2 regions of the Streptomyces sp. NPDC058401 genome follow, and region 2 is predicted to be linked to the other one. Evidence: riboswitches for the same ligand, from Rfam matches in the RefSeq annotation. Region 2 holds a riboswitch; the other holds the start of a gene.

Region 1 (6,318 bases), on a different contig from region 2:
AGGAGCCCCAGAGCCGCCGGAACTCCGCGTCGAAGACCGGCTCGCGCGGGATCTCGTACAGGTGGTGGTGGAGGAACCACAGCACCGAGTTCGCGATGCCGTTGTACGCGTCGTCGTAGACCCCGGGGTCGATCGGCAGCATCCGTACGCCGGGCTCGCAGACCCCCCGCCGTACCGCCTCCCGGTCCGCGTCCGACAGCGCCGCGCAGATCCACAGCGCGTCCGGCTGTTCCGCGAGGGCGGTGGAGAGGCCGGAGACGAGGCCGCCCCCGCCGCGGCGGGCACTGAGCGTGCCGTCCGCGGCGAGGGCGTACGAGAGGGGGCCGCGATTCGCGGCGACGAGCACCTGGGAAGCCATGCGGCGAACCTAGCCCGCCTCGCCTCCGGTCAAACGTCGGCGCCTGCGAGTCCGCCGGACCGAGAGGAAGACCACACCGCCGGGTGCCGTTACGCCACGCGGCGCCGTGCGTACTCCTCGATGTCCCGCATCGGCGGCCGCTCCTCGGTGTCCACGGCGTAGGTGTGCGGTACGAAACCCTCCGGCCCCCGCTCGAACTGCGTCAGCTCGGGGCGTACGAGGTGGCCGCGCGAGAGCCGCACCTGCGCCGTGCGGTAGATCGCGGCGGCCATCCGGCCCAGGGCCTGCCCGTCCTGGTGCCGGTGCAGCCGGACGCCCACGTCCACCTGGGCCAGTGCGTCCAGCCCGGCCGTGTGCAGCGCGTCCACCAGCAGGCCCAGCTCCACCCCGTAGCCCACGGGGAACGGCAGCCGTTCCAGGAGCTCGCGGCGTACGGCGTACTCGCCGCCCAGCGGCTGCACGAAACCGGCCAGCAGCGGCCAGTGCAGGTTGAGCAGGGGGCGGGCCACCAGCTCCGTGACCCGGCCGCCCTGGCCGTGGGCCGTGGCGGAGGCCAGGTCGGCGGGGTCGGCGGACTCCTGGCCGAAGGGGCGGTCGTACATCGCCTTGACGAACCGCACGCCCGGGTCCGTCAGCAGCGGGCCGACGATCCCCGAGACGAAGGAGGACGAGAAACCGCGCAGGTCGGCGTCGATGAAGCAGACGATGTCACCGGTGGTGACCAGCAGCGAGCGCCACAGCACCTCGCCCTTGCCGGGCAGCGCCGGGATCCGCGGCAGCACCTCGTCGCGGTGCACCACCCGGGCCCCGGCCTTGGCCGCGACCTCCGCGGTGCGGTCCGTGGAACCCGAGTCGATCACGACGAGCTCGTCCACCAGCGGCACCGGCAGGCCCTCGATCAGATCGCGCCGGATCACCTCGACGATCTCGCCGACCGTCGCCTCCTCGTTCAGCGCCGGCAACACCACGCTCACCGTGGTCCCCGCTGCCCGCTTGGCGGAAAGCAGCTGGCCGAGCGGTCGGTCGGCGGCGGACCAGGAGCGGTCTGCCAACCAGCGCTCCACCTCTTCCAGCACCTTCAGCACTCCCTGTTCATCACTGGGCTCTTCACTGGTTTGGACCGAAATGTGATCCATCTCGCGGTTCGGACGGCTGTCTCAACCACCCGGGCCTTCGGTTACAGTCTTGAACAACGCAATGGCCCGCCGCATGCCGGGGGGCCCGCGTACAAACGCACCGGCGCGCCACAGAGCGCGTGTGCCGGTGCCATACCGCTCATCCAGAGGGGCAGAGGGACACGGCCCGTTGAAGCCCCGGCAACCCTCCAGTCGGTTCTCGCGATCGCGCATTCCAGCGCCGCCAGCGAGGTCCCCGGCTAGGGAAGGTGCCAATTCCGTCTCATGGCGAAGTGCGCCATGGGGAAGATGAGGAGAAAGGGCCTCGCCATCATGGCTGCACAGTCTGTCGCAACCTCTGCCGAAACCGCTGAAAGCAACGTTTCGGGCACCTCCGTCGATCTCGGTCCCGCCACCGGCCTTTCCTGTCGTGAGTGCGGTACCCGCTTCGAGCTCGGCCCGATCTTCGCCTGCGCCGAGTGCTTCGGCCCGCTCGAAGTCGCCTACGACCTGCCCCTGGGCGACCCGGAAGCCCTGCGCGCCGCCATCGAGGCCGGCCCGAACAACATCTGGCGCTACGCGCCGCTGCTGCCCGTCCCGGCGGACGTGGCCTCCAAGCCGAGCCTGAACCCCGGCTTCACCAAGCTCGTGGACGCGGCCAACCTGGCCAAGGAGCTCGGCGTCACCGGCAAGCTCTACGTGAAGGACGACTCCGGCAACCCGACGCACTCCTTCAAGGACCGCGTCGTGGCCATCGCCGTCGAGGCCGCCCGCGCCTTCGGCTTCACCACCCTCTCCTGCTCCTCCACCGGCAACCTGGCCGGCGCCGTCGGCGCCGCGGCAGCCCGTGCCGGCTTCCGCTCCTGCGTGTTCATCCCGCACGACCTGGAGCAGGGCAAGGTCGTCATGGCCGGTGTCTACGGTGGCGACCTGGTCGGCATCGAGGGCAACTACGACGACGTCAACCGCTTCTGCTCCGAGCTCATCGGCGACCCGCTGGGCGAGGGCTGGGGCTTCGTCAACGTCAACCTGCGCCCGTACTACGGCGAGGGCTCCAAGACCCTGGCGTACGAGATCTGCGAGCAGCTCGGCTGGCAGCTGCCCGACCAGATCGTCATCCCGATCGCGTCCGGCTCGCAGCTCACGAAGATCGACAAGGGTCTGCAGGAGCTGATCAAGCTCGGCCTCGTCGAGGATAAGCCGTACAAGATCTTCGGCGCCCAGGCCGAGGGCTGCTCCCCCGTCTCGACCGCCTTCAAGGCCGGTCACGAGGTGGTCCGCCCGCAGAAGCCGAACACCATCGCCAAGTCGCTGGCCATCGGCAACCCGGCGGACGGCCCGTACGTCCTGGACATCGCGCGCCGCACCGGCGGGTACGTCGAGGACGTCAACGACACCCAGGTCGTCGAGGCCATCAAGCTCCTCGCCCAGACCGAGGGCATCTTCGCCGAGACCGCGGGCGGCGTGACCGTCGGCGTGACGAAGAAGCTCGTCGAGAACGGCCAGCTCGACCCCACGCTGACCACCGTGATCCTGAACACCGGTGACGGCCTCAAGACCCTGGAGGCGGTGGCCGAGGGTGGTGGCCAGACCGCCACCATCCGCCCCAGCCTGGACGCGTTCCGCGCCGCCAACCTGGCCTGATCTCTCTCCCTGCACACCGGAAAGGCAGTAGCGCCATGAGCGTCAACGTCCGCATCCCCACCATCCTGCGCACCTACACCGGCGGCCAGGCCGAGGTCGCCGCCGAGGGCGCGACCCTCGAAGAGGTCATCCAGTCCCTGGAGGCCAGCCACCCCGGCATCGCCGCGCGCGTCCTGGACGACCAGGGCAAGCTGCGCCGCTTCGTCAACGTCTACGTGAACGACGACGACGTGCGCTTCGAGGGCGGGCTGCAGACGTCCACTCCGGACGGCGCCGGCATCTCGATCATCCCGGCCGTCGCGGGCGGCTGCTGAGCCCTCGTGACACCGGCCTCGTGACACCGGCCTCGTAACACCGCGCGGAAACTGAATTGCCCCCTCCGGTAATAAACGGAGGGGGCAATTCTGCTTGATTGGACGCGGTAAGGTTGGGGAAGTCCCCTCCGCTGTTCTTGCCCGCCGCATATGAGCGGGTCGCGTGAGGGTTGACATTGAGTCAACATGCAAGCGCGCTATGGGTCGTTGGCGTGGTTTGTCCGGCCCGAGTTGCCCTGGAATATTCCTGGTTTTCACCCTATTTCAATGTTTTGGTGTGTCCAGAATTCTCGTCGGAATGACCTGTTGCAGACAGCAGCGGTGCGGATACATTCAGCCCCGGTCGAGGCGTTCCGGCGCAAGTTCTGACCCGGGACCGCGAAGTGCGGTCCTGCGCAAGGGCCAGTAATAGGGGAGTTAGGCATGGCTCAGGGCACCGTCAAGTGGTTCAACGCGGAGAAGGGCTACGGCTTCATCGCGGTCGACGGTGGTGCGGATGTGTTCGTCCACTACAGCGCCATCCAGATGGACGGGTACCGCACCCTTGAAGAGGGTCAGCGGGTCGAATTCGAGATCTCGCAGGGCCAGAAGGGTCCGCAGGCGGACATGGTCAAGCTCGCCGCCGGCTAGTCCGACCGCGATCGACCACCGACACGTACGCGGTCTCGCACAGTGGCCGCGCACGAGACACAACGGCACATGTACGAGGGGCCCACATCCTGGACACGGGATGCGGGCCCCTCGTGCGTGGCGGCTCCGGTGCCCTTGCGGTGCCCGGGTGTTCACCCCGGGTTGCCCGAAGCCGCTTGCACTCGGGGGGGTCGAGTGCTAATCATTGGCGTTAGCACTCTCCGGGTGAGAGTGCTACCTATACGAGGACCGGGTCAGTGAGGCCCACAGGGTCCGGCGGGAAGAAACCGCCGGGCACGCAGGCCGTCCGTCGCGGGCGCGGGCGCGGTCCGGGAGCAATCCACCGCTGTCCGGGAGGACCACTTCAGATGGCCAAGATCATTGCGTTCAACGAGGAGGCCCGGCGCGGTCTCGAGCGAGGCATGAACCAGCTCGCCGACGCCGTCAAGGTCACCCTTGGCCCCAAGGGTCGCAACGTCGTCCTTGAGAAGAAGTGGGGCGCCCCCACGATCACCAACGATGGTGTCTCCATCGCCAAGGAGATCGAGCTCGAGGACCCGTACGAGAAGATCGGCGCCGAGCTGGTCAAGGAAGTCGCCAAGAAGACGGACGACGTCGCCGGCGACGGTACGACCACCGCCACCGTCCTCGCCCAGGCGCTCGTCCGCGAGGGCCTGCGCAACGTGGCCGCCGGTGCGAACCCGATGGCCCTCAAGCGCGGTATCGAGAAGGCCGTCGAGGCCGTCTCCGCCGCCCTGCTGGCGCAGGCCAAGGATGTCGAGACCAAGGAGCAGATCGCTTCGACGGCCTCCATCTCCGCCGCCGACACCCAGATCGGCGAGCTCATCGCCGAGGCCATGGACAAGGTCGGCAAGGAAGGCGTCATCACGGTCGAGGAGTCGCAGACCTTCGGCCTGGAGCTCGAGCTCACCGAGGGCATGCGCTTCGACAAGGGCTACATCTCGGCGTACTTCGCCACCGACATGGAGCGCATGGAGTCGTCCCTCGACGACCCGTACATCCTGATCGTCAACTCGAAGATCGGCTCGGTCAAGGACCTGCTGCCGCTCCTCGAGAAGGTCATGCAGTCCGGCAAGCCGCTGCTGATCATCGCCGAGGACGTCGAGGGCGAGGCGCTCTCCACCCTCGTCGTCAACAAGATCCGCGGCACCTTCAAGTCCGTCGCCGTCAAGGCTCCGGGCTTCGGTGACCGTCGCAAGGCCATGCTCGGCGACATCGCCATCCTCACGGGCGGCACGGTCATCTCCGAGGAGGTCGGCCTCAAGCTCGAGAACGCCGGTCTCGACCTGCTCGGCCGCGCCCGCAAGGTCGTCATCACCAAGGACGAGACGACCATCGTCGACGGCTCCGGTGACAGCGACCAGGTCCAGGGTCGCGTCAACCAGATCCGCGCCGAGATCGAGAACTCCGACTCGGACTACGACCGCGAGAAGCTGCAGGAGCGCCTGGCGAAGCTCGCCGGCGGTGTTGCGGTCATCAAGGCCGGCGCCGCGACCGAGGTCGAGCTCAAGGAGCGCAAGCACCGCATCGAGGACGCCGTTCGCAACGCGAAGGCGGCCGTCGAAGAGGGCATCGTCGCCGGTGGCGGCGTGGCCCTGCTGCAGGCCTCCTCGGTCTTCGACAAGCTGGAGCTCACCGGCGACGAGGCGACCGGCGCCAACGCCGTCAAGCTCGCGCTGGAGGCCCCGCTCAAGCAGATCGCCGTCAACGGTGGTCTCGAGGGTGGCGTCGTCGTCGAGAAGGTCCGCAACCTGCAGATCGGTTGGGGCCTGAACGCCGCGACCGGCGAGTACGTGGACATGATCGCGTCGGGCATCATCGACCCGGCGAAGGTCACCCGCTCTGCCCTGCAGAACGCGGCGTCCATCGCGGCCCTGTTCCTCACCACCGAGGCCGTCATCGCCGACAAGCCCGAGAAGGCCGGCGCGGCTGCCGGTGGCGGCATGCCGGGCGGCGACATGGACTTCTGATCCACCCCCGGGCTCCGGCCCGAAGGTAGATCAGCGGTTCGCATCACGCATTACGCATCACGTACCGAGGGCGGCACCCCTTCCTGGCGGAGGGGGTGCCGCCCTCGGGCGTTCACCGACCCTTGCCCAGGGCGCCGAGCACGCCCAGCAGGGATGCGAGCCCGACCGCGAGGAGGGCCGCGGTGCGCAGGCCCCAGGCGTGGAGGTCCGAGGCCCGCTCCGGCTGCACCTGGCCCCGCGGGTCGTAGACCAGCCGCAGCTGCTCG
Region 2 (6,318 bases):
CGAGGCCGCCCGGGGCCCGGTGGTCACCCACGCGCTGATCGCCGGCTGCTGCGTGGTGTTCGTGCTGAGCCCGGCGTCGGGGCTGAACCCGGTCTACGGGACGGGCGATCAGCTGCTCGCCAACGGGACGGCGTACTTCCGGCGCTGGGGCGTGGTCCCGGACGAGCTGTTCACCGGCTCGGGCCGGGCGGCGCTCACCCCCCTCACGGCCCTGTTCGTGCACGGGAGCTGGCTGCACCTGCTGGGCAACATGCTCTTCCTCTACGTCTTCGGGGCGATGACGGAGCGGCGCATGGGCCGGGCCGGGTTCCTCTGCTTCTACGTCTGTACGGGCTACCTGGCCCTGGCCGCGTACGCGGCGGCCTACGCCTCCTCGGACCAGACCCTGGTCGGGGCCTCCGGGGCGATCTCCGCGGTCCTGGGGGCCTTCCTGTACCTGTTTCCCAGGGCGCGGGTGACGAGCCTGTTCCCGTTCCTGTTCTTCGTGCCGCTGCGCTTCCCGGCGTGGATCGTGCTGATGTTCTGGTTCGGCCTCCAGTGGCTGGCGGCCCACCGCGCGGCGAGCGGCCCCGGGGTCGCCTACCTGGCCCACGTCGTGGGCTTCTCGGTGGGCTTCCTCTACGCATGGGCCCGCTACCGGCGTGGGACTAGAGTGGGCCGACCAGTGACTGCCGTCGAGGGAGACAGCCAACCGTGATCACCGCACTCGTGCTCATCAAGACCAGCGTGGACCGGATCCCCGAGATCGCCGAGGCCATCGCCGCGCTGGACAGCGTCAGCGAGGTCTACTCGGTCACGGGCACCTACGACCTCATCGCACTGGTCCGCGTGTCCCGGCACGAGGACCTGGCCGACATCATCCCCGGCCGCATCAGCAAGATCCCGGGCGTGGAGGCCACGGACACCCACGTGGCGTTCCGCACGTACTCCCAGCACGACCTGGAAGCCGCCTTCGCCATCGGCCTCGACGCGTAGGTCCGTTTCAGCCGTCCGGCGTTTGACGACCGACCCGCGGCCTGTCAGACGGCCGGGACGCAGCGGCCCTCTTCGGTGCGGTACTGCCACTTGGCGCCGTCCGCGACGAGCTCCTTGACGGCGCGGACGAAGCGGTCCACGTGCTCGTCGGGGGTGCCGGCACCGAAGCTGACGCGGATCGCGTTGAGCGAGCGCTCCCCCGGGGCCGCCTCCGGAGCTCCGCACTCGCCCTGGGCCTGCGGCTCGCTGCCGAGCAGGGTGCGGACCAGCGGGTGGGCGCAGAACAGGCCGTCGCGGACGCCGATGCCGTACTCGGCGGAGAGCGCGGCCGCGAAGTGCGAGCTGTTCCAGCCGTCGACGACGAAGGAGATGACGCCCACGCGCGGGGCGTCGTCGCCGAAGAGGGACAGGACGCGGACCGCCGGGACCTCGGCGAGGCCTTCGCGGACCTTGTTGATCAGCTGCTGCTCGCGGGCGACGAGGTTCTCGAAGCCGGCCTCGTTCAGCGCCTTGCAGGCGGAGGCGATGGAGTAGACGCCGATGACGTTCGGGGAGCCGGCCTCGTGGCGGGCGGCGGTGGTGTGCCACTCGACGTCCACGCCGCCGTCCTCGCGGCGGGCCACCTTGCGCGAGGCCCCGCCACCGGCGAGGTACGGCTCGGCCTCCTGGAGCCAGTCCGCGCGGCCGGCGAGCACGCCCGAGCCGAAGGGCGCGTAGAGCTTGTGTCCGGAGAAGGCGACCCAGTCCACGTCGAGGTCCTGGACCGAGACGGGGTGGTGCGGGGCCAGCTGGGCGGCGTCCAGGACGATGCGGGCGCCGTGGGCGTGCGCGGCGGCGGCGAGCTCCTTGACGGGCCACAGCTCGCCGGTGACGTTGGAGGCTCCGGTGACGCAGACCAGGGCGGGGCCGTACGGGTCGCGGTCGGCGAGGGCCCGCTCCAGGGTGGCGACGGCCTCGTCCGGGGTGCGGGGGGCGTTGAGGTAGCTGACCTGGGCGTTCGTCCACGGGAGCAGCGAGGCGTGGTGCTCGGTCTCGAAGACGAAGACCTGGCAGTCGGCCGGGAGCACGGCGGCGAGCAGGTTGAGGGAGTCGGTGGTGGACCGGGTGAAGATCACCTGGTCGGAGGGCCGGCAGTCGAGGAACTCGGCGACCGTGACGCGGCTCTGCTCGAACAGGTCGGTGGAGAGCTGCGAGAGGTACCCGGCGCCGCGGTGGACGCTGCCGTAGTACGGGGCGTACGCGGCCACGTCGTCCCAGACCCGCTGCAGCGCCGGGGCGCTGGCCGCGTAGTCGAGGGCGGCGTAGGTGACCTCGCCGCCGGTGACGAGCGGCACGGTGACGTCACGGCCCAGGACGGCCAGCGGCTCGGCACAGGCGGGGTCGACGGCGGCGGCGTTGGCGGTGGCGGCGGCGTTCAGGGTTGCGGACATGGCGGTATCTCCCGGCAGGCAGGTGTGAATGGCTTCGGTGGGCCCGTACGCGGATACGGCGCTGCGGCCGTTCGGGGTACGGGAGTGCCCCGGAGTCGGGGTCGGCCGGCGTACGCAGGTGTACTGCGGGTACGCGGAAGTGACCCTGTTCCGAGGGGTGAAGAAGGGGCGAGTCGCCCTATCGCATTCGCTTGCTCACGGAAAACGCTCCTCAGAAGACCAGGATCCCTGGCCAAGCACCCCGATAAGAGGTGTGAGGGATCCGCGCTTGCCGTAGACCTCACTGCCTACGGCCTGGTCATCACCCGGGGCACCCCGCCACGGAAGGAGGGTTGCCGGACAGCAAGCCGGGGCCTAAACGCTGTCACTCGTGACCTGGAAAGCATCCTGCCACACGATCTTGCGAACGCAAGACCCCGGTCCACATGGCGGACCGGGGTCGTCGCTGGATCTTGGCCGGATCCCGTCGAAACGGGTGCCGAGGCGGAGCCGCTAGGCGTTGCTCGCCGCCACCCAGCGGGCCAGCGCGTCGCGGGCCGCGCCCGAGTCGACCGACTCCGCCGCCCGTACGACGCCGGCCGCGAGCTGCTCCTCCAGGGTGCCGGATCCCGGGTCCAGCGCGACCAGGGCTGCCGCCGAGTTCAGGAGCACCGCGTCGCGCACGGGGCCGGTCTCGCCGGCCAGCAGGCGGCGGGCCACGTCCGCGTTGTACGAGGCGTCCGCGCCGCCGAGGGCGGAGACGTCCACCAGCGGGATGCCGATGTCGCGCGGGTCGAAGGACTGCTCCGCGACCTTGCCGTCGCGGACCCACCAGACCCGGGAGGTCGCCGTGGTGGTGAGCTCGTCGAGCCCGTCGTCACCGCGGAAGACCAGCGCCGAGGAGCCCCGCTCCGCCAGGACGCCCGCGACGATCGGGGCCACCCGTGCGTCGGCCACACCGGTGGCCTGGGCCCGGACCCGCGCCGGGTTGGTGAGCGGGCCGAGGAAGTTGAAGGTGGTGCGGATGCCGAGCTCCCGGCGGGCCGCCGCCACGTGCCGCAGCGCGGGGTGGAACTTGACCGCGAAGCAGAAGGTGATCCCGGCTTCCTCGGCCACCTCCACGACCCGCGCGGGGGTGAGGTCGAGGTTGACGCCCAGCTTCTCCAGGACGTCCGAGGAGCCGCTCGCGGAGGACGCGGCCCGGTTGCCGTGCTTGACCACCTTGGCGCCCGTACCGGCCACCACGACGGCCGACATCGTGGAGATGTTGACCGTCTTGGCCCCGTCGCCGCCGGTGCCGACGATGTCGACCGTCCGGCCCGGCACCTCGATCAGGTTGGCGTGTTCGTACATGGCGCGGACCAGGCCGTTGATCTCGGCCACGGTCTCCCCCTTGGCCCGCAGGGCGACGGCGAAGCCGGCGATCTGGGCGTCGGTGGCCTCCCCGCGCATGATCCGGTCCATGGCCCAGGCCGTGTCGTCGGCGCCGAGGTCACGGCCGGTCAGCAGGGCGTCCAGAAGGCCCGGCCAACCGCGGGCCGCCACGCTGTCGCCGCCTGCCGGGGTCACCAGGTTCATGGTCCGCTCCTGCTGCTCATCGAGGATTCCACGTCGAAAGGGAAGGGGATCAGCCTATCCAGCCCCGGGGACGGCAAAGAGCCCCGTCCAGACACTGGACGGGGCTCTCGCCGTGGCGACACCAGGACTGACCGAAATCAGTCCCTCAAGCAGTCATGCGTACTGCGTGGTTCATAAATGAAGCGTGTGAAGCCGTGTTGCGGGAGATCAGTGGTGGCCGTGGCCACTCTGGATCTCCTTGTACTCCTCGACCGTGGGCTTGGGGATCTGGTTGTTCTCCCCGTAGTAGCCCTTGCTCAGCTTGGCGCGGAGCTTCTCCAGCGGCTTCACCTTGCGCTCGACACCGTTCTCGTCGACCGTGGGGCCGATCTCGGCGGGCTCGTACTGGTCGTACGAGGTGAGCGTGTGCAGCTTGCCCTGCGAGAGCGGCTCGTGGACCTCGACGAACTCACCGTGCGGCAGGCGCTTGATGATGCCGGTCTCGCGACCGTGCAGCACCTTGTCCCGGTCCCGGCGCTGGAGGCCGAGGCAGATCCGCTTGGTGATGACGAAGGCGATGACCGGGCCGACGAAGAACCCGATGCGCGCGAACCAGGTGATCGAGTTGATCGACAGGTGGAAGTACTGCGCGAACATGTCGTTTCCACCGGCGATCAGCAGGATGACGTACCACGTCAGCCATGCCACACCGAAGCCCGTACGGGTCGGGGCGTTGCGCGGGCGGTCCAGGATGTGGTGCTCGCGCTTGTCCCCGGTGACCCAGGACTCGATGAACGGGTACACCGCGATCGTCGCCAGGACCAGCGGGAAGATCGTGAACGGGATGAACACGCCCAGGGCCAGGGTGTGGCCCCACAGGTTGATCTCCCAGCCGGGCATGGCACGGATGAGGCCCTCGGAGAAGCCCATGTACCAGTCGGGCTGCGCACCGGTGGACACGTGGTCCGGGCGGTACGGGCCGAGCGCCCAGATCGGGTTGATCGAGGCGATGCCCGCGATCAGCGCGATGACGCCGAAGACCAGGAAGAAGAAGCCTCCGGCCTTGGCCATGTAGACCGGGAGCAGCGGCATGCCGACGACGTTCTTCTCGGTCTTGCCGGGGCCCGCGAACTGGGTGTGCTTGTGGTAGAAGACCAGGATCAGGTGGGCCACCAGCAGGCCCATCATGATGCCGGGCAGCAGCAGGATGTGCACCGAGTAGAGCCGGCCCACGAAGTCGCCGCCGGGGAACTCTCCGCCGAAGAAGAAGAACGACAGGTACGTGCCGACGATCGGCACGGACAGCATCGCGCCTTCCATGAAGCGGACACCGGTGCCCGAGAGCAGGTCGTCCGGCAGGGAGTAACCGGTGAAACCGGTGAACATGCCGAGGACCAGCAGCAGGAAGCCGAAGACCCAGTTGACCTCACGGGGCTTGCGGAACGCGCCGGTGAAGAACACGCGCATCATGTGCACGAGCATCGCCGCGATGAAGATCAGCGCCGACCAGTGGTGGATCTGCCGGATGAGCAGACCGCCGCGGACGTCGAAGCTGATTTCCAGGGTGGACTTGAAGGCCTCCGACATCGCGACACCCTGCATGGGGATGTACGAACCGTCGTAGTGCACTTCGTTCATGCTCGGGTGGAAGAACAGCGTCAGGTACACACCCGTGAGGATGAGGATGATGAAGCTGTAGAGGCAGATCTCGCCCAGCATGAAGGACCAGTGGTCCGGGAAGATCTTGCGCATGTTGGCCTTGGCGAGGCTGTAGATGCCCAGCCGGCCGTCGGCCCAGTCGGCTACGCGCTCGCCGGCCGGAGCCTTGCGCTCTTTGGTTTGAGTGGCAGTGCTCATCCGCGCTCCCAGAAAGAGGGACCGACGGGCTCTTCGAAGTCGCCGAGCGCCTCGAGGAAACCTTCGTCATTGACGCCGATCCGCAGCTGCGGGAGCGCGTGACCAGCCGGGCCGAAGATGACTCGGGCGCCGTCGGAGAGGTCGAAGGTGGACTGGTGGCACGGGCAGAGCACGTGGTGCGACTGCTGCTCGTACAGGCTGATCGGGCAGCCGACGTGGGTGCAGATCTTGGAGTAGGCCACGATCCCGTCGTGGGACCACTCCAGTTCCTTCTTGTCCTTGATGTTCTCCGGCTGGATGCGGACGATCATCAGGGCGGCCTTGGCGATCTGCGTCTGGAAGTCGTGCGCGTCCTCCTCCAGGCCTTCCGGCATGGCGAAGGTCAGCGACCCGACGACGATGTCCTCCGGGCGGAGCGGCTCCATCGTGTTCGAGTTGATGAGCATCTTGCCCTTGGCCCAGATGGTCTTGCGCAGCTTGTCCTCGGGCAGCGGGCCCAGGTCGCGCAGGATCACGACGG

What was found. Region 2 has a riboswitch for S-adenosylmethionine ahead of ACFWNV_RS28790 (aminotransferase class V-fold PLP-dependent enzyme). Riboswitches for the same ligand answer to the same signal wherever they lie in the genome.
Region 1: it holds a riboswitch for S-adenosylmethionine, as region 2 does, so the genes downstream of both, thrC (threonine synthase) here and ACFWNV_RS28790 (aminotransferase class V-fold PLP-dependent enzyme) in region 2, are expected to answer to the same signal.

The regions. Positions count from the first base shown of each region.
Region 1 is NZ_JBHXKA010000109.1:1,370-7,687, reverse strand. It holds gene ACFWNV_RS30175 (trehalose-6-phosphate synthase) at 1-358, opposite strand, end outside; gene ACFWNV_RS30170 (glucosyl-3-phosphoglycerate synthase) at 448-1,434, opposite strand; SAM riboswitch class I at 1,631-1,789, shown strand; gene thrC (threonine synthase) at 1,807-3,117, shown strand; gene ACFWNV_RS30160 (ubiquitin-like small modifier protein 1) at 3,153-3,431, shown strand; gene ACFWNV_RS30155 (cold-shock protein) at 3,855-4,061, shown strand; gene groL (chaperonin GroEL) at 4,430-6,052, shown strand; gene ACFWNV_RS30145 (hypothetical protein) at 6,165-6,318, opposite strand, start outside.
Region 2 is NZ_JBHXKA010000098.1:12,150-18,467, reverse strand. It holds gene ACFWNV_RS28800 (rhomboid family intramembrane serine protease) at 1-697, shown strand, start outside; gene ACFWNV_RS28795 (Lrp/AsnC family transcriptional regulator) at 694-975, shown strand; gene ACFWNV_RS28790 (aminotransferase class V-fold PLP-dependent enzyme) at 1,020-2,405, opposite strand; SAM riboswitch class IV at 2,665-2,781, opposite strand; gene trpD (anthranilate phosphoribosyltransferase) at 2,898-3,962, opposite strand; gene ACFWNV_RS28780 (cytochrome bc complex cytochrome b subunit) at 4,170-5,798, opposite strand; gene ACFWNV_RS28775 (Rieske 2Fe-2S domain-containing protein) at 5,795-6,318, opposite strand, start outside.